One region of the Mesorhizobium sp. M0145 genome, then DNA from elsewhere that is predicted to be linked to it. Evidence: predicted binding sites of a transcription regulator. Region 1 holds the regulator's gene; each other region holds the start of a gene.
What was found. Region 1 encodes PhoB, which activates phosphate uptake and scavenging genes when phosphate is short. Its sites were predicted from a motif close to TGTCATNNANCTGTCAT; they were not measured.
Positions count from the first base shown of each region.

Region 2: the regulator PhoB is predicted to act here: its motif matches at 4,567-4,583, upstream of NKJ28_RS21900 (inorganic phosphate transporter).
Region 3: the regulator PhoB is predicted to act here: its motif matches at 4,770-4,786, upstream of phnF (phosphonate metabolism transcriptional regulator PhnF).

Region 1 is NZ_JAMYTK010000001.1:752,634-759,303, forward strand. It holds gene NKJ28_RS03780 (sugar ABC transporter permease) at 1-467, opposite strand, end outside; gene xylF (D-xylose ABC transporter substrate-binding protein) at 610-1,650, opposite strand; gene NKJ28_RS03790 (ROK family protein) at 1,937-3,181, shown strand; gene phoB (phosphate regulon transcriptional regulator PhoB) at 3,191-3,880, opposite strand; gene phoU (phosphate signaling complex protein PhoU) at 3,897-4,604, opposite strand; gene pstB (phosphate ABC transporter ATP-binding protein PstB) at 4,637-5,440, opposite strand; gene pstA (phosphate ABC transporter permease PstA) at 5,437-6,288, opposite strand; gene pstC (phosphate ABC transporter permease subunit PstC) at 6,292-6,670, opposite strand, start outside.
Region 2 is NZ_JAMYTK010000016.1:83,317-89,986, forward strand. It holds gene NKJ28_RS21885 (efflux RND transporter permease subunit) at 1-2,531, opposite strand, end outside; gene NKJ28_RS21890 (efflux RND transporter periplasmic adaptor subunit) at 2,528-3,805, opposite strand; gene NKJ28_RS21895 (TetR/AcrR family transcriptional regulator) at 3,956-4,492, shown strand; gene NKJ28_RS21900 (inorganic phosphate transporter) at 4,637-6,241, shown strand; gene NKJ28_RS21905 (transporter) at 6,328-6,670, shown strand, end outside.
Region 3 is NZ_JAMYTK010000001.1:435,405-442,074, forward strand. It holds gene NKJ28_RS02190 (ABC transporter substrate-binding protein) at 1-264, shown strand, start outside; gene NKJ28_RS02195 (sugar ABC transporter ATP-binding protein) at 368-1,921, shown strand; gene NKJ28_RS02200 (ABC transporter permease) at 1,918-2,883, shown strand; gene NKJ28_RS02205 (zinc-binding alcohol dehydrogenase family protein) at 2,954-3,970, shown strand; gene phnF (phosphonate metabolism transcriptional regulator PhnF) at 3,989-4,732, opposite strand; gene phnG (phosphonate C-P lyase system protein PhnG) at 4,868-5,329, shown strand; gene phnH (phosphonate C-P lyase system protein PhnH) at 5,329-5,937, shown strand; gene NKJ28_RS02225 (carbon-phosphorus lyase complex subunit) at 5,939-6,670, shown strand, end outside.

The DNA.
Region 1 (6,670 bases):
CCGATCAGAAGGCCAAGCGCCAGGCCGATGGCCAGTGCCAGGATCCAGATCCAGGGGTTGCCTAATTGCAGACCGACCATTCGCACCAGGAAATGCACCTGCGCAAAACCCATGACCACGCCGATCAGGCCTTCGGCGGAACCGACCGACAGGTCGATATTGCGCATGACGATAACCAGCACCATTCCGGCGGCCATTATGGCCACGGCGGAAGTCTGCACCGACAGGTTCCAGAGATTGCGTGGCGTCAGGAAGGTCCGGCTGTCGAAGTCGAACGGATTGACGCCGAGCCGTACGCTGGAAATGACATGCAGGCCGACCCAGATGACCAGCAGCGCGCCGATCATGCCGAGCATGCGCGTGTCGAGTTCGGTTGCCTTGAGAAATCGGGCAACGATGCCGAGCTCGGATTCCCGTGCCCGGTCTGCCGTGCTGTCTACCGGCGTGTTGGGCGTCGTGTCGGTCATGATGTTTCTCCCGCCGGGTTGCCGTCTGCCGCGGATGCCGGAAGCAGCCTAGAAGTTATCCGCCGGAAGCGGAAAAACAACTCTTGTTGAAAAAACGCCGCGGCGAGCGGCCGCGGCGTTCGGACTTCTCGGAAACGTCGGCTCAGTTGCAGACTGCAACAGCGCTAGCCGTCACGCCGGCGCAGACCTCTTCTTTCTTGATCCAGCCGGCGTCGATGACGACGTTGAGGTTGTCCTTGGTGATGGCGACCGGGGTCAGGAACAGCGACTTGACGGTATTGCCGCCGGGCGTGGTGAAATCCTTCACGCCGGCAATGTCGGTCATCTGCTTGCCGTCGGCCAGTTGCGAGGCGATCTCGGCGGCATTCTTGCCGAGCTCGCGCGCATCCTTCCACACCGACACGGTCTGTGTGCCGAGCGCGATGCGGTTCAGCGCGGCGTGGTCGCCGTCCTGGCCCGAAACCGGAACCGATCCGGCCAGCCCTTGCGCCGTCAGCGCGGCGACGACGCCGCCGGCAGTGCCGTCATTAGCGGCGACTACGGCATCGACCTTGTTGTCGTTGGCGGTCAGGAACTGTTCCATGTTCTTCTGAGCGTTGGCCGGCAGCCAGCCGTCCGTATAGGCCTCGCCGACATTCTTGATCTTGCCGCCGTCGATGGCCTCCTTCAGCACCTCCATCGAACCGGCAAACAGGAAATCGGCATTCGGATCGGAACCCGAACCCTTGATGAAGACGTAGTTGCCTTCCGGCTTCACCTTGAAGACTTCGCGGGCCTGCATGCGGCCGACTTCCTTGTTGTCGAAGGTCAGATAGAACACGTCCTTGTTCTCGATCAGCCGGTCATAGCCGACGACCGGGATGCCTTCGTCCAGTGCCTTTTGCACGGCCGGCCCGATGGCCGAGGCGTCCTGCGCCAGGATGATCAGTGCGTTGGCGCCCTGCGAGATCAGGCTCTCGACGTCGGTGAGCTGCTTGCCGGGGTTGGACTGTGCGTCGGCGGAAATATACTTGTCGCCTGCGGCCTCGATGGCCGCCTTCATTGCGGCCTCGTCGGTCTTCCAGCGCTCTTCCTGGAAGTTCGACCAGGAAACGCCGATGACCTTGTCTTTAGCCTGCGCCACCGACGCCAGCGCCAGCGTCATGGCGACACCCGCCAGAATGGCGGTCGTGAATTTCTTCATCATATCCTCCCTGCGCCGCGTACGGCGTGACCAATTGGCTCAAAGACCAGCTTAGAAGCTCTAATTTTTTCGAGCCTCGAAAAAATACTGGCCCGATCTCCGGCTGCTGTCAACATCGATTCTGATGGATTTTGATGACTCTGCGAGTTTTTTCGAGCGTCGGAATAAACGATGACAGCGCCACCTGCATCTGACACTATTTGCCTGCATCCGACACTATTTGTCGGACATTACCGACGGCTTCCGGTTCATGAGCGGCCGCGGCAACCGGGAGGAAAGCAAAACAATGTCGGTCGGAATCCGCCATGACGATTTGCGCCGGCGCAACCGGGCGATGGTGATCTCGGCGGTGCGCCGGGCCGGCCAGCCATCGCGTACTGAGATCGCAGCTACCACCGGCCTCAGTCATTCGACCATATCGGCGATCTCTTCCGACCTGATACGGGAAGGCATCCTCGCCGAGAGCAAGGCAAGCGAGCCCGTTTCGTTGAAACGCGGTCGTCCGCAGGTCGGCCTCGCCCTCAACCCGGAAGCGGCGGCGGTGCTGACCGTGGTGTTGTCGCTGAATTTCCTGTCGGCCGCCATTATCGACTATACGGGACAGGTGGTCGCCGAGGAACAGCGCCGGCTGGACACGCTGACCATGCCGCGCGACGAGCTGATCCGTGAATGCATGGCCATCGTCCGGCGCCGGCTGCAGGATCCAGACCTTGACGTCCGCAGTGTCGCCCGCATCGCCCTGGCGATTCAGGGCATTACCGACTCCCCTGCACGCGCCATGCTGTGGTCGCCGATCACGCCGCAGACCGACATCGCCTTTGCCGACATGCTGGAGGACGAATTCGGCATCCCGGCAACGGTGGAGAACGACTGCAACATGATGGCGGTGGCTTTGCGCTGGCGCAATCCGGATCGCTATCGCGACGACTTCATCGCCATCCTGCTTTCGCATGGCATCGGCATGGGGCTGGTGCTGAAGGGCGAACTGTTCACCGGGACGCATTCCTCGGGCGGCGAATTTGGCCACATGATCCATCGTCCGGGCGGCGCGCTCTGCCGTTGCGGGCGGCGCGGCTGCATCGAGGCCTATGCCGGCAACTACGCCATCTGGCGCAACGCCAGGCAGATGAGCGAAGACAGCGAACCGGTCGCCGACGTCAGCGACGCCGACATGCGAGCACTGGCGGCCCAGGCGCGCGAGAAAGATGGGCCGGAACGCGAGGCCTACCGCAAGGCCGGCGAAGCGCTGGGTTTCGGTCTCGGCTCGCTGTTCGCGCTGATCGATCCGGCACCGGTCGCGATGGTCGGCGCCAGTGCCGCCGCCTTCGATCTGATCGAGCCGGCCTTGCGGAAGGCAATCGCCCAGACCGCCGGCGGCCAGCATTCAGGCTCGATCTCCTTCGATACAGAGCCGAACGAATTGCCGCTGATCCGCGAAGGCTGCGCGATGCGGGCGTTAAGCTTCGTCGACCAGGAGATTTTCGCGCCGGGCGCGCAAATGAGGCCCAGCGTCAGAAAGAACGTAGCCTGACCAGGCGGGTCAATCTTCCCTGATCGCATAGCCGGCACCGCGGATGGTGCGGATGACATCCGGCATCCGGCCGTTGTTGACGGCTTTGCGCAGCCGCCCGACATGCACGTCGACGGTGCGTTCGTCGATGTAGATTGTCTCGCCCCAGACATTATCGAGTAACTGGCTGCGCGAGAAGACACGGCCCGGATGCCGCATCATGAACTCGAGCAGCCGGAATTCGGTCGGCCCGAGCCTGATTTCGCTCTTCTTGCGATAGACCCTGTGCGATTCGCGATCGAGCACGATGTCGCCGACCTTCAGCACGCTGGACAGCACTTCCGGCTTGGCGCGCCGCAGCAGCGCCTTGACCCTGGCCATGAATTCCGGTGTCGAAAACGGTTTGACCAGATAGTCGTCGGCGCCGGTCGAAAGACCGCGCACCCGGTCGCTCTCCTCGCCGCGCGCGGTCAGCATGATGATCGGCAGCCGCTCGGTTTCGGGGCGCACCCGCAACCGACGACAGAGCTCGATGCCGGAAACCGCTGGTATCATCCAGTCGAGCACCAAAAGGTCGGGCACATTCTCCTGCAAACGGATCTCGGCTTCGTCGCCGCGTGTCACCACCTCGACCTGGTAGCCTTCGGATTCGAGATTGTAGCGGAGCAGCACACCCAACGGCTCCTCGTCCTCCACCACCATTATGCGTGGTGCGATCATCGGCTGGGCACCCCCATCATGTCACCGGTGCGGACATTGTCGTTTCGTCCTGCTTCGGACGATTGACCGGCAATTGCTCGCCGGTCAGCACATAATACGCATTTTCGGCGATGTTGGTGACATGGTCGCCGATCCGCTCCAGATTCTTGGCGCAGAACAGCAGGTGCGTGCAAGCGGTGATGTTGCGCGGATCTTCCATCATGTAGGTCAAGAGCTCGCGGAACACGGACGTGTATTTGACGTCGATGCGCTCGTCGGCGGCACGCAGCTTGGCCAACGCGGCCGCATCGCCTGCAGCATATTCCTCGATGACACCCTGCACCTGGATGAGAACCAGCTGCGCCATCGCGTCGATGGAATGCGACAGGTCCCGCGGCGTGGCGCTGAGGCCGACCGCACTCACGCGCTTGGCGATATTCTTGGCAAGGTCGCCGATGCGTTCGAGGTCGCCCGCCATGCGGATCGCTCCGACCACATGGCGAAGATCGTGGGCCATCGGCTGGCGTTTGGCGATCAGGGTGATGGCGCGGTCGTCCAGTTCGCGTTGACGCGCATCCATGATGGCGTCGTCGGAAACGACGCGTTGCGCCAGCACGTTGTCGGAATTCAACAGGGCCTTGGTCGCCCCGCCGACCATCGAACCGGCGAGGTCGGCCATGTCGCGGATCAGCTTGCTGATCTGCTCGAGATCCTCGTCGAAAGAAGCGACTGTGTGTTCGCCCATGATCCTGTCCTCAAATGCATGATCGGAATGGCTCAGCCGAAGCGGCCAGTGATGTAGTCCTGCGTGCGCTTCTCGCGGGGCGACGTGAAGATCTTCTCGGTCCGGTCGAACTCGACCAGTTCACCCAGATACATGAAGGCGGTCTGGCGCGACACGCGCGCCGCCTGCTGCATGTTGTGGGTGACGATGACGATCGTGTAGTCGGCTTGCAATTCGTCGATCAGTTCCTCGATCTTGGCAGTCGACAGCGGGTCGAGCGCCGAAGCCGGTTCGTCGAGCAGAATGACTTCCGGCTTCACCGCCACGGTGCGGGCGATACAGAGCCGCTGCTGCTGGCCGCCGGACAGGCTCAAGCCGCTGGCGTTGAGCTTGTCCTTGACCTCGCTCCACAGCGCGGCGCGCTTCAACGCCTGTTCGACGCGGCCGTCCATCTCGGACTTGCCGAGGTTCTCGTAGAGCCTGACGCCGAAGGCGATGTTCTCGTAGATCGACATCGGGAACGGCGTCGGCTTCTGGAACACCATGCCGATCTTGGTCCTGAGGAGGTTGAGATCCTGCGACCGGTCGAGAATGTTCTTGCCGTCGAGCAGCACCTGGCCCTCGGCCGTCTGTTTTGGGTAGAGCTCATAGATGCGGTTGAACACACGCAGCAGCGTCGATTTCCCGCAACCCGAAGGGCCGATGAAGGCCGTGACGCTGCGCTCGGGCAGCGACAGGCTGATGTCCTTCAGCGCCTTGCTCTGGCCGTAGTAGAAGTTGAGGTTCTTGACCTCGATCTTCGTCTTCTCGGCTACCGTTTCGGCCATCGTCATGTCTGGGGACAACATCTGTGTCATCTGTCCTCTCTGCGTCCGGTAAGGCTGCGGGCGAGGATGCTCAAGCCCAGAACCGTCAGGGTGATTATGAGTGCGCCGGTCCACGCCAGTTGCTGCCATTCCTCGTAAGGGCTGAGAGCGAACTGGAAGATGGTCACCGGCAGGCTGGCCATCGGCGCGTTGATATTGCTGCTCCAGAACTGGTTGTTGAGCGCGGTGAAGAGCAGCGGCGCCGTCTCGCCGGAAATGCGTGCTATCGCCAGCAATATGCCGGTGACGATGCCGGACAATCCGGCGCGGTAGGCGACCGAACGGATCACCACCCAGCGTGGCGCGCCGATCGCGGCACCGGCTTCACGCAACGCGTTCGGCACCAGGCTGAGCATGTCTTCAGTGGTGCGCACGACCACCGGAATGACCAGGATGGCAAGCGCAACTGCGCCGGCAATGGCCGAGAAATGTCCCATTGGCCGCACCATCAGCTCATAGACAAACAAGCCGATGATGATCGACGGCGCCGACAACAGGATGTCGTTGATGAAGCGGACGACGGTGGTGATGCGCGAAAAGCGTCCATACTCGGCCATGTAGGTCCCCGCCAGCACGCCGATCGGCGTGCCGACGACAACGGCGATGATCGTCATCAGCAGGCTGCCCGCGATGGCATTGAGCAGGCCGCCGGCCTCGCCCGGTGGTGGCGTCATCTCGGTGAAGACCGCGAACGAAAGCCCGGCTGTGCCCTTATAGACTAGTGCGCCGAGGATGAGCGCCAGCCAGGCAAGCCCGATGCCGGCGGCGACGACGCAAAGCGCCATCATCACCGAATTCCTGGCTTTGCGGCGGCTGTGGAGCGATGAGGATGTCGACATCGGTCAGGCTCCCGTACGGGCGTCGATCCGCATCAGCATATAGCGGGCGGCGGCAAGGATCAGGAAGGTGATGACGAAGAGGATCAGGCCGAGCGAAACCAGCGAGGAGGTGTAGAGGTCGCCGTCGGCCTCGGTGAATTCATTGGCGATGGTCGCCGAGATCGTCGTGCCCGGCGCGAACAGGGAGGCACTGATGCGGTGGGCGTTGCCGATGACGAAGGTCACCGCCATGGTCTCGCCGAGCGCCCGGCCGAGGCCAAGCATGACGCCGCCCATGATGCCGATGCGGGTATAGGGAATGACCACGCGCCGGGTCACTTCCCAGGTCGTGCAACCGATGCCGTAGGCCGATTCCTTCAGCACCGCCGGCACCGTATCGAAG
Region 2 (6,670 bases), on a different contig from region 1:
TTCTCCTGCCGCGATTGACCGGTATAGTCGATGAAGAAGGTGTCGGGCAGGCTTTGCTTGGCAATGTCCTCGATCGCCTGTAGCCCATCCCCGGTGGTGATGCCGGGCCGCGGCAAGGCAGAGATCGTCGCCGAGTTGAGCTGGTTGAACTGCTCGATGGCGGCCGGCGACGCGTTGGTCGAGATCTTCACCACCGCCGAGAGCGGCACCATCTCGCCCGATACGCTGCGCACGAAATACTCGCCCAGTTTTTCGGGATTGTCGCGGAATTGCTGCGGCACCTGCGGAATGATGTCGTAGCTATTGGATTCGCGGTCGAATTGCGCCACTTCGGCGCCACCGACCAGGAGCGTCAGCGTCCGGCCGATGTCGGCTATCGGCAGGTTGAGCGCGGCGGCGCGATCGCGGTCAATCGTCACTGTCACTTGCGGCGCGTCGAAGGTCATCGAATTCTGCACGACGATGAAGCGGCCGGAGGCCTGCGCCTTGTTCTTGATGTCTTCGGCCGCCTCGTACACCTGCGAGGCGTCGCCGGTCGAGCGCACGACCATCGTTATCGGCAGGCCGCCGCCGGAGCCGGGCAGCGTCGGCGGCGCGAAGACGAAAGCTTCGACGCCCGCCACCTTGCTCAGGCGGGCCGTAATGTCTTGCTGGATTTCCTTCGAGTTGCGCGTGCGGTCAGCCCAGTCCTTGAACGCAAAGCCGACGAAAGCGCTGTTCGTCTGGCCACCACCGAAGGCGACCGCGGAGAACTGTGCCCGCGTCTCAGGCAGATCCTTGACCAGGCCGAGTATCTGATTGACGTAGGTTTCGGTATAGTCCGACGTCGCGTACCGCGGCGCGGTCACCAGCGAAAGCAGGAAACCCTGGTCCTCTTCCGGCGCCAGTTCGCTCGCGGTCTTGGTGAACATGAAACCGGTCGTGGCGACCAGCGCGAGGACGATCATCAGCGTCACCGGGCGATAGTTCAACGAACCGGTGACGAGCCGCTCATAGATGTGTTCGACGCGCCCGAACGTATTGTCGACAATGCGCTGGAAGCGGCTGTGCGAGCCGGACCTCAGGATACGTGCCGACATCATCGGTGTGATGGTGAGGGCGACGACACCCGAAAGCACCACCGAGCCGGCAAGCGTCACCGCGAATTCGCGAAATAGTGCGCCTGTCAGGCCGCCGGTGAAGGCCAGCGGCGCGAACACGGCGGCCAATGTTATCGTCATGGCGACGACGGCGGACGAGATCTCGCGCATGCCGTTGAACGCCGCCTGCATCGGCGACAAGCCGTCTTCCTCCATATGGCGGTGGATGTTTTCCACCACCACGATGGCATCGTCGACGACAAGTCCGATCGCCAGCACCATGGCCAGCAACGACAAAAGATTGATCGAATAGCCCACTGAAAACAGCAGGAAACAGACGCCGATCAGCGACAGCGGAATGGTCACGATCGGCATCAGCACCGAGCGGAACGAGCCGAGGAAGAGCAGGATGACGACGATGACGATGGCGACCGCCTCGCCGATGGTCTTGAATACCTCCTCGATCGACGCGCTGATCTGCTCGGTTGAGTCGTAGACGATCTCCATCGTCATGCCGAGCGGCAGCGTCTCCTGAATGGTCGGCACAATCTTGTGGATTGCCGCCGCGGTGGTCAGCGGATTGGCGGCCGGCGTCGGAAAGATAGCGAGAAAGATGCCGGGCTTGCCGTTGAAGCTGACCCTGGTGTCGGTGTTCGCCGCGGCGAGTTCGACGCGGGCCACGTCGCGCAGTCTCACCACATTGCCGTCTTTCGAGCGGAGCGGAAGGGCAGCGAAAGCCTCCGGGGTCTGCAGCGTCGAGCGAACGGTGATCGAGGAAACCACATATTCGTTTTCGGTGTCGCCGGGCGCGGAAAGGAAATTCGATTCGTTGATGGCGGCCAGCACTTCCGCCGCCGTCACGCCGCGCGCCGCCAGTTTGATCGGGTCGATCCAGACCCGCATCGAATATTCGGCTGCGCCGAAGATCTGCACGTCGGCGACGCCTTCGACCGTCGAGATACGCGGCCGCACGACGCGCTCGATATATTCGGTGAGCTGTTCCGGCGTCATGTTCGGGTTCTGCATCGAGATGTACATCATCGCGAACTGCTGGCCGGTGCCCTTGACGATCACCGGGTCCTTGGTTTCGTCCGGCAGATCGCCGCGAACGCTCTGCACCTTCGACAAGACTTCGTTCAGCGCGACGTCGGGGTCGGAGCCGAGTTTCATCTGCACTGTCACGGTGCTGGATGACGGCCGGCTCGCCGACGTGACATAGTCGATGTTTTCGGTCGACGCGACGGCACGCGCGATCGGCGCGGAAATGAACCCCTGGATCAGGTCGGCGCTGGCGCCGGGATAGGCAGTGGTGATGGTGATGGCCGTTTCTTCAACCTCTGGATACTGCCGGATCGAAAGGTTGAAGATGCCCTGAAAACCCAGAAGCAGGATCATGCAGGCAAGCACGGTCGAAAGGACCGGGCGGCGGATGAAGAGGTCGGAAAAGCTCATTGCTGGGCTGCCTGCTGGTTCCCTGGCTTGCTCGGATCGATCGTGTTGTCGACGGCAACGGACATTCCGTTGGAGAGCCGGTTCTGGCCGGCGGTAACGACTTCGTCGCCTGGCGCGATGCCCTCCAGAATCTCGACCAGGCCGGCGTTGCGGCGGCCTGGCTTGACGAACACCTGGGCTAGCACGAGCTGCGGCTTCTGTTCTTCCGCTGCCGGCTTGGCTTCCTCTGCCGGTTTGGCTGGGGTAGCAGCCGACTTTTCGTCGGGTTTTGCCGCGGGTGCTTCGGCTGCGGGCTTGGCAGCATCTGCAGCCGGCTTTTCTTCCGGCTTTGCCTCGGGCGCCGCGCCGTTGGCTTCGGCGGATTTGGCCGGGCGCACTACGAAGACGAAGTCGCCGTACAGACTGGAGGTCAGCGCCGTCTGCGGCAGCGCCAGCACGTCGTTCTCCTCGGGCAGTTCGACGCGCACCTGGACGAACTGGCCGGGCGTCAGCTTGCCTTCGGGATTGCCGACCTCCGCCCTTACCGTCACCAGCCGGCTGGTCGGGTCGATCTTCGGATCGATACCGCGGATGCTGCCGGTGAACGGCATGTCGCCGCCGCCGACGCCCAACCGCACCGTCTGTCCGATCTTCAGCTGCGGAAGCTGCTGCTCCGGGACGGTGAAATCGACACGCATCGTGTCCATGTCCTGCAAGGTCACCACGGCGGTGCCGGGTGTGAGATACTGGCCAATGTCGATTTTCGGAATACCGACGGTACCCTTGAAAGGGGCCGTCAACTGCTTTTGGTCGAGCACCGCTTGCAGCTTGTTCACCTGCGCGGCGGAGACCGATGCTGCTGCCTGCGCTGTGTCGAGCGTAGCGTCGGTGCCGACCCCGCGCTTCTGCAGCTCAAGCGCGCGCATCAGCGTCGTCTGGTCGGAGGTGGCCTGCGCTTTCGATGCCACGAGGTCGGCCCGCTCGACTTCATCGTCGAGTTGCAGCAGCACGGCGTTGGCGGCGACCTTTTGATTGGCATGGAACAGGATGTCCTTGACGATGCCCGCGGTTTCGACGGTGAGGTCGACGCCCCGTACGGCACTGACAGTGCCGATCGCCTCGATGCCGGGCGTCCAGGACATCGGTTTGACGATGACCGTCGACACGGTCGCGGCCGGCGGCTTCATGGTGGCGAAGAACTGTTTGATCGCATTGTCGCGAAACAGGTTGAAGCCGACGATGCCGCCGCACACCAGCACGAGCAGAATGAAGGCGATGATGAAGCGCTTGATCACGAACAGTCCCCTCGGCCACGGCCCAGCATAACGGTCGGACGACCGGAACACATACCTGTGACTGGTCCCAATTTCAAATGACGGCGATCTTACTGTACCGTCTGGACGGTCTTGTCAATTCCGCCTAAGCTAATGAATGGGGAACCCTTGATGAAAGTCCGCAGAGCAAATTCGCGCGAGAAGATTCTCGCCGCCGCCGCCGCCGTGGCGCGCGAGACGGGTCCTGGCAGCCTGTCGCTGGATGCGGTCGCCAGCCGTGCCGGCGTGTCGAAGGGTGGTCTTCTCTACAATTTCCCGACCAAGGCGAAATTGATGCAGGCGCTGGTAGAGGATTACCTGCGCGCCTTCGAGCAGGCCCTGGAGTCCGCCCGCACGGCCGGCGTCAACGGCGAAAGCCCGCTTGCAACTTATATCAAGCTGTCGGCCGAGCATGCCGAGGAATCGAAACCGTCGGCATCCTGGATATTTTCGGCGATTGCCGAGGATCCCGATTTCCTGACCCCGATAAAATCGTTCAGGCGGCAGCTGTTCGAGCGGCTGAAGCAGGAAACGCCGAACCTCAAGGCGCTGCTGGTCTGCTATCTCGCCATCGAAGGGCTTCGCAGCATGAACCTGTTCGGTTCGGACATTCTCTCCGCCGAAGAGCGCCGGCTGCTGATATCGACCCTGCTGGAGATCGCGGAATAGTCTAGGAATGCGCTGGCCGGGTTCAACTGCCTCGGTCGCGTCGATCGCCCGTTGCGTCAACCCAAAGTGCCTGCCGTCACACAGGCTTCATCGTGCCGACATAGCGTCCTCCCATTCTTTGCTGCAACGCAGGAGGAGTGGGGTGTGGTCGATATTGTTTCAAGCGAGGCAGGAATTCCAAGGCCGGAGCATCCGCTTGACCGGCCAAACGACACCGGTAAATGGTTTCTGCCGGCCTTTGCCGTCATCATTCTGGGCGGCCTTGCCTATGTCGGCTACGCGCTCAGCCAGGACCTGACCAGCACCATCGCGGTGCCGTGGATCCTGCTTGGGCTGGCGCTGCTGATCGCGCTCGGCTTCGAATTCGTCAACGGTTTTCACGACACTGCCAATGCGGTGGCAACGGTGATCTACACGCATTCCATGCCGGCCGAGCTTGCAGTGATGTGGTCCGGCTTCTTCAATTTCCTCGGCGTGCTCACCGCCAGCGGAGCAGTCGCCTTCGGCATCATTTCGCTGTTGCCGGTCGAGTTGATCCTTCAGGTCGGATCGAGCGCGGGGCTGGCCATGGTCTTCGCGCTGCTGGTCGCGGCGATCATGTGGAATCTCGGAACCTGGTATCTCGGCCTGCCTGCCTCGAGCTCGCACACACTGATCGGTTCGATCATCGGCGTCGGTCTCGCCAACCAGTTCATGGCCCCGGCCGGCTCCGTCACCAGCGGCGTCGACTGGTCGCGGGCGTCCAATGTCGGCCTGTCGCTCCTGATCTCGCCGCTGGTCGGTTTTGGCCTGGCTGCACTGCTGCTTCTGGTGATGAAGCTGCTGGTCAGGAACCGCGAGCTCTACGAGGCGCCCAAGTCGAGCGCGCCGCCGCCGCTGTGGATTCGGGCGCTGCTTATTTTCACCTGCACCGGCGTCAGCTTTGCCCACGGCTCCAATGACGGGCAAAAGGGCATGGGCCTCATCATGCTCATCCTGATCGGCGTCGTGCCGACCGCCTTCGCGCTCAACCGCACACCGGACGTGAACTATCTCGAAGCTTACAAATCGGCGGCGACGCAAGTCGAAACGGTACTCGGCAAATACGTCAAGCCCGGCGTCGTCGTGACTGACGCGGCGACCGCGGTCGGCGACGCCGTTCGCACCAAGACCTGGAAGGACGAGACCACGCCTGCCCTGCAGAGCTTCATCCACGACACCAGCGCCATGTTGTCGCCCTATCCGTCCGTGGAAAAGCTGCCGACAACGCTGGTCAGCAACGCCCGCAACAACATCTATCTTATCGGTGAAGCGCTGAAGCTGATCGACAAGAAGAAGCTGCTGCCGATGGAGGCAGACGACCTGAAGGCGGTGACGACCTACCATAAGGCGGTCGACAACGCGACGAAGTTCATCCCGCTCTGGGTCAAGGTCGCCATCGCGCTGGCGCTCGGCCTCGGCACCATGGTCGGCTGGAAGCGCATCGTCGTCACCGTCGGCGAGAAGATCGGCAAAAGCCATTTGACCTACGGTCAGGGTGCGTCCGCCGAGCTTGTCGCGATGGCGACGATCGCATCGGCCGACTATCTCGGCCTGCCGGTCTCAACCACCCATGTGCTGTCCTCGGGCGTTGCCGGCACCATGGCGGCGAACGGCTCGGGCCTGCAATGGTCGACGGTGCGCAACATGCTGATGGCCTGGATACTGACCCTTCCGGTCTCCATCTGTCTTGCCTTCGTGTTGTTCGTCATCTTCCGCCAGGTGTTCTGAGCGGGGGCAGGGTTTGACCAGAATGTCGCGGCACCGGCCCCGGCGCCGCCCTGATCACCTGAACGTGCATCGTTTCGGCGGCGGCCATGAATGACGCATCGCATCTGACATTGCTTGCCGCGGACGACCAGCATCATGCTCCCGGGCTGGTCTGGGCCTATCATGCCGCTCCCGGCAAAGCTCCCGAACCGCTGGCGCCCCGAGACATAGAGGCCGCGCTGGCCTCAGCGGGCGGCTGGGTCTGGCTGCATGTCGACCTTGTCGACCGGCGCGCCCATTCCTGGGTCAGCCATGCCTGCGCGCTGCCGGCGTCGGCTCATGCAATCCTCGAAGGACATGAGGACAGCCTAGTGCTGGCGCATGAGAATGGCGTCGTCCACGGCATTTCGGCCGATCTGCATGGCGAGATCACCCATCAGTCGACGACCA
Region 3 (6,670 bases), 320 kb from region 1:
GCCGAGAACAGTCTTGCCGGCAAGGTCGGGCTGGTCGGTTTCGACAGCGACGAGAAGCTGATCAAGTTCCTCAATGACGGCGTCATTTCGGCTCTCGTCGTTCAGGATCCGTACCGGATGGGCTATGACGGCATCAAGACGGCGCTCGCCGCCTCGAAGGGCGAGAAGGTCGAGGCCAATGTCGATACCGGCGCCAATTTGGTTACCAAGGCCAACATGAAGGATCCGAAGATCGACGCGCTGCTCAACCCGAAGCTCGACTGAGCATAGCCGCAAGTGAACTGTTTCCGGGGCCTTTCGCCCCGGAAACATCCCACTCGTGCCAATCGCGAGGCCAATCTTTGGGGGCCAATCTGGGAGGATTGTCATGATGTCGACGGCGCAGGAACTCCATCCGGCCCCAACGCTGGAACCGGGCAGGACCATCCTCGAACTCCGCGGGCTGGAAAAGCGCTATCCCGGCACCCATGCGCTGAAGCCGGTCGATCTCGCCTTCAAGGCCGGCGAGATCCACGCCATCGTTGGCGAGAACGGCGCCGGCAAATCCACCCTGATCAAGCTTCTTACCGGCGTCATGCCGCGCACCTCCGGCGACGTCATCTGGGAGGGCAAGCCTGCCGCATTGGCAACGCCGCATGAGGCGATGGCGCTCGGCATCAATGCCGTGCATCAGGAAGTCGTCCTGTGCCGCCATCTCACCGTCGCCGCCAACATGTTCCTCGGCGAAGAGGATTCCCGCTTCGGCATCCTGCAGCAGCGGGCGATGATCAGGCAGGCGCAGAAGATCATCGACGATCTCGGCTTCGACCTGCCGGCGCATGTCATGCTGGGTGACCTGACCATCGGCCAGCAGCAGTTGATCGCCGCCGCCCGCGCCACCGTGCGCGGCACCAAATTCCTGATCTTCGACGAGCCGACCGCCTATCTTACCCGCAAGGAGGCCGACCAGCTGTTCACGCTGATCCGCCGGCTGAAGGGCGAAGGCGTCACCATCATCTACATCAGCCATCGCATGGAAGAAGTGTTCGATCTCGCCGACCGCGTCTCGGTGCTGCGCGACGGCACGCTGGTCGGCACCAGGAACATTGCCGAGACCAATGACGCCGAGCTGGTCAAGATGATGATCAACCGCTCGATCGAGCAGGTCTACCACAAGGAGCATTTCACCCCCGGCGCGACCATCGTCGAAACCAGGAACCTGTCCGGCAAGGGTTTCGAAAATGTCTCGATGTCCGTCCGTGCCGGCGAGATCGTCGGCCTCTATGGCCTGATCGGCGCCGGGCGCAGCGAGTTCGTCACCACGCTCTATGGCCGGCACCGCAAATCGGCCGGCCAGATCCTGTGGGAGGGCAAGGAGGTCAAGGTCAATTCCGAACATGACGCGATCAGGCTCGGCATGGCGCTGGCCCCGGAAAGCCGCCGCGACCAGGGCCTCTGCCTCAACCTGCCGGTCGGACTCAACCTCAATCTGCCGATCTACAAGCGCATCTCGAGCAATCTGCTGATCTCCCGCGCGCAGGAAAAGGCGCAAGCCGATCGCCAGATCGCCGACCTGCGCATCAAGACGCCGACGCGCGGCGCGCTGGCCTCCAGCCTGTCCGGCGGCAACCAGCAGAAGATCGTCATCGGCAAATGGCTCGCCCACGGCGCCAAGCTATTCATCTTCGATGAGCCGACTGTCGGCGTCGATGTCGGCACCAAGGCCGAGATCTACCGCCTGTTCGGCGCGCTGTTGTCCAAGGGAGCCGGCATCATCCTGATCTCGTCCTACCTGCCCGAGGTCTATGAGCTCGCCGACACGCTGCACGTGTTCCGGCGCGGCAAGCTGGTGGCCACGCATGGGTTTCGTACCGCTGATCACGAGGAGATCCTCACCCAGGCGCTGGCCGAGAAACAAGAAAGACCGGGAGGGAAGATATGAGCACCGAGGCGATCGCTGCCGAAAGGCCGAAACGCAACTACAACGCCCTGTTCGGGCTGACACTGCTGGCGCTGCTGGTTCTTTTATGGATCATCCTGTCGGTGGCGACGCCGAGCTTCGCCTCCGCCAACAACATCTCCAACCTGTTACGGCAAGGGTCGATGATCGCCATCCTGGCGGTCGGCCAGACCTTCGTCATCATCACCGGCGGCATCGACCTTTCCGTCGGCGCCGTGGTCGGCTTCGCCACCGTCATCGTCGCGATGCTGATCAACGCCGGCACACCGGTTTTCCTCGCCATCCTGATCACCTTGCTGGTCGGCGTCGCCATCGGCATGTTCCATGGGTTCGGCATCGTCAAGATGGGCCTGCCGCCCTTCATCATCACCCTGGCAACGCTGACCTCGCTGCGCGGCATCGGTCTGTTGATGACCAATGGCAACTCGATCTCGATCAACAACGACGCCTTCCAGACGTTCTCGCGCAGTTCCTTCGCCGGCGTCCCCAATCTGTTCTGGATGGTGATCCTGGTCGGCATCCCAGCCTACATCTTCCTGCACCACAGCCGCTGGGGCCGCTATCTGTTCTCGGTCGGCTCCAACGCCGAGGCGTCGCGCCTGTCAGGCGTCAACGTCCAGCGCACCATCTACATGGCCTACACGCTGTCGGGCCTGTGTGCGGCCTTCGTCGGCGTGCTGCTTGCCTCGCGCATCGGCATCGGCAATCCGACGCAGGCCGAGGGCTGGGAATTGCAGGCGATCGCCTCCTCGGTGATCGGCGGCACCTCGCTGTTCGGCGCTGTCGGCTCCGTGCACGGACCGCTGCTCGGCGCCTTCATCCTTGCCACCATCAACAACGGCGCCAATCTGCTCAACGTCAACGCCTTCTGGCAGCGCATCATCACCGGCGTGCTGATCATCGTCATCGTCTATTTCGACGGGCTGCGCCGCCGCGGCAAATAGACTGCCTCCCAATAACCGCCGGCCTCGCGACAGCAGGGCCGGCGGTGCCATGAACCGACTGGATTGAAGCATGAAAGCCGTCGTCTGCCGCTCGCCCGGCGAACTTGTCCTCGAAGACCGTCCGGCGCCTGGCGCGCCCCCCGCCGGCTGGGCGCTGGTCGCCGTCAGCCATGTCGGCATCTGCGGCACCGACTATCACATCTTCGAAGGCAAGCACCCGTTCCTCGCCTATCCCCGCATCATGGGCCACGAGGTTTCCGGCACCGTGATCGAGGTTAGTGAGGACGTCGATCTCGCCGTCGGCGAAGCGGTGATCGTCAATCCCTATCTCGCCTGCGGCAAATGCATCGCCTGCCGGCAAGGCAAGCCGAATTGCTGCGTCAGGATCGAGGTGCTCGGCGTCCACCGCGACGGCGCCATGTGCGAGCAGATCCTGGTGCCGGCGCAAAATCTTTATCCGGCAAACGGCCTGTCGCTGGCCGATGCCGCCGCCGTCGAATTCCTGGCGATCGGCGCCCATGCCGTGCGGCGCTCGCTCGCTGATCCAGGTGCGCGCACACTGGTCATTGGTGCCGGCCCGATCGGGCTCGGCACGGCGCTGTTCGCCCGCATCGCCGGGCTCGACGTGACGCTGCTCGACATGAGTGCGGAGAGGCTGGGTTTCGCCGAAAGCGAACTCGGCTTCGCGACCCTCGACGGCTCGCGGGGCGCTGCTGCCGACCTGGTGCGGGAAGCAACCGGCGGCGACGGCTTCGACGTGGTTTTCGATGCCACCGGCAACACCCGGTCGGTGCAGTCGGCCTTCGCCCATGTCGCGCACGGCGGGGCGCTGGTCCTGGTTAGCGTCGTCAAGGACGACATCGCCTTTTCCGATCCCGAATTCCACAAGCGCGAGATGATGCTGATCGGCAGCCGCAACGCCCTGCGTGCCGATTTCGACCATGTCGCCGCCTCGATCCGCAACGGCGCGCTGCCGCTGACAAAGCTGGTCACCCACCGCACCACGCTTGGCGAGACGCCGCACGACCTCGCCCGCTGGGCGCATGAGAAGTCCGGCCTGATCAAGGCCGTCATTCAAGTCGGATGATGCCAGGGCTGCCGCATCTCAGAGCGCCGACAATTTGAGCTCGATCCGCTCGGCCGGGAAGCGCGACTCCGAAAACTGTATCGGCTGACCGTCGGGCGTGACGTTGACGGCGACCGTCACCAGCACGATGGCGCCGGGCTGCAGCTCGAGGTCCGCAAGGTCGGCGGCATCGGCATGGCGCGCCGACAGCACAGTCGATTGCCTGAGATAGTCGTCGATGCCGAAACGTGCCAGCGATGCGGTGATCGAACCGGTTTCCGCCATGGCGGCATCGATGCCGGCAAAGCGCCTGGCATCGAACCAGCCGGCCGCACGAGACACCGGCATTCCATCGGCTTCGCCGCGCGTTTCCAGGCGTATCACATCGGCCCCCGTCGCAAGGCCTAAGCCCTCTGCGACACGACGGTTGGCCGGCTCGATCGATGACGCGAGCAAGGTGATATGCCGCTCGGACGCCTGTCCTTGCAATCCCTCGGAAAAGCGGGTGCGGGCGCCGATCGGATAAGACAGCCGCTTGCGCGACAGCACGAAGGTGCCGCGCCCTTGCTCCGCCCTGAGCACGCCCTCCTGCACCAGCGCTGCGATAGCGCTGCGCACCGTGTGGCGGTTGACGCCATAGCGTCCGGCCAACGCGATCTCCGGCGGCAGCGCCGCATTTTCGGGAAAATCGCCGACGGCAATCGAATGCAGGATCTGATCGGCGATCTGCCGCCACAGCGCGACACCGCTGCGCCGCTCGATGCTGTTGGCTTGTCCGATCATCTCCCGCCCCAATTCCTCGCGCCGATCTTTTGGCCCGTGTCACGTGCCCGTCATGGACACGCGCTAGATAATGGATATAATTTGTATAGTTGTCTATATCAATAGACAAATGAACGCAGACGAGGAGCACCGGCCATGCGAGGACGGGAAGCGCGAGAGCAGGCCGAGCGCAAGGCCGTGATGGCGACGCTGGCGCAATCGGCCGGCGACGACATCGTCCGCCTCTGGGACGAAGCCGGCCTGCCTTGCGAAGCGGAACTTCTGCGTGGCCCCGAAACCGGCCTGGTTACGGTACGCGGCCGCATCGGCGGCGGCGGCGCGCCCTTCAATGTCGGCGAGGCGACGGTCACCCGTGCCACGGTGCGGCTTGCGTCCGGCCATGTCGGCCACTGCTACGCGCTTGGCCGCGACAAGCAGAAGGCAAGGCTGGCTGCAATCGCCGACGCGCTCTGGCAGGATCCTGCCCACCGCAACGAGGTCGAGACCAGGATCGTTGCGCCCTTGCAGGCGGCACTGGCCAAGGCGCGTGAACAGCGCCGCGCCGAGACGGCGGCGACCAAGGTCGATTTCTTCACCATGGTGCGCGGAGAAGACTGATGGATATCGCCACTCAATCCATTGAAGGCGGCTTCGCCGATCCGGTATTCAATGCCCAGACCGTATTCCGTGCCGTGATGGACGCGATGGCGCGGCCGGGCAGCGTCCAGCCCTTGCCGGCCCTTGCCCACCCACCGGCGCCGCTGTCGGCCACCGCCGGCGCCGTTGCGCTGGCGCTGTGCGACAACGACACGCCGCTCTGGCTCGACCCGGCTTTGCAGGTGTCGGCGGTGAAATCCTGGCTTGGCTTCCATACCGGCGCGCCGCTGGCCAACACCCCGGCCGACGCGCATTTCGCGCTGATCGCCACGCCGGCCGAGATGATGGCGCTCGACGGGTTTTCGCAAGGCACCCAGGATTATCCCGATCGCTCCACGACGCTGATCCTCGAGGTCGGCGATCTCATCTCCGGCGCTGCGCTGGTGCTCGAAGGCCCGGGCATCGAGAAGACGGCGACGATCGCGCCGGCGCAAATGCCGCGCCATTTCGTCGAGCAATGGAAGCAGAACAACCAGCGTTTTCCGCGTGGCGTCGATATCATTCTCGCCACGTTCGACGCAATTGCCTGCCTGCCGCGCACGACGCGCATCAAGATCATGGAGGTGTAGCATGTATGTGGCGGTAAAGGGTGGCGAGACGGCCATTCGCAATGCTCACAAATTGCTCGCCGACCGCCGGCGCGGCGACCGTTCGGTGCCGGCACTTCGTCTAGACCAGATCGTCGAGCAGCTGGCGCTCGGCGTCGACCGGGTGATGAGCGAAGGTTCGCTCTACGACAGGGAACTGGCGGCATTGGCGATCGTCCAGGCGCGCGGCGACATTATCGAGGCGATCTTCCTGGTTCGCGCCTATCGCACCACGCTGCCGCGTTTCGGCTACACCAGGGCGATCGACACCGGCACGATGCTGGTCGAGCGGCGGGTGTCGGCGACCTACAAGGACCTGCCCGGCGGCCAGTTGCTCGGCCCGACTTTCGACTACACCCACCGGCTGCTCGATCCCGAACTTGCCGCCGGCGGCGATGTCGCCGAGCCGGAGCAGCGTGCAGGCGAGGCGGAAGCCATGCCGCGCGTCTCGGCCATCCTCGCCCGCGAAGGCCTGATCGAGCCCGACGGCGACATGCCTGGGGATCATGTCCCCGGCGACATCACCCGCGAGCCGCTCGAATTCCCGATGGCGCGCGACATCCGCCTGCAGGCGCTGTCGCGCGGCGACGAGGGGTTTCTGCTGGCGCTCGGCTATTCCACCCAGCGCGGCTACGCGCGCAACCATCCCTTCGTCGGCGAGGTTCGCATCGGCGAGGTCGAACTGGAACTGGACGTGCCGGAACTGCCCTTTGCC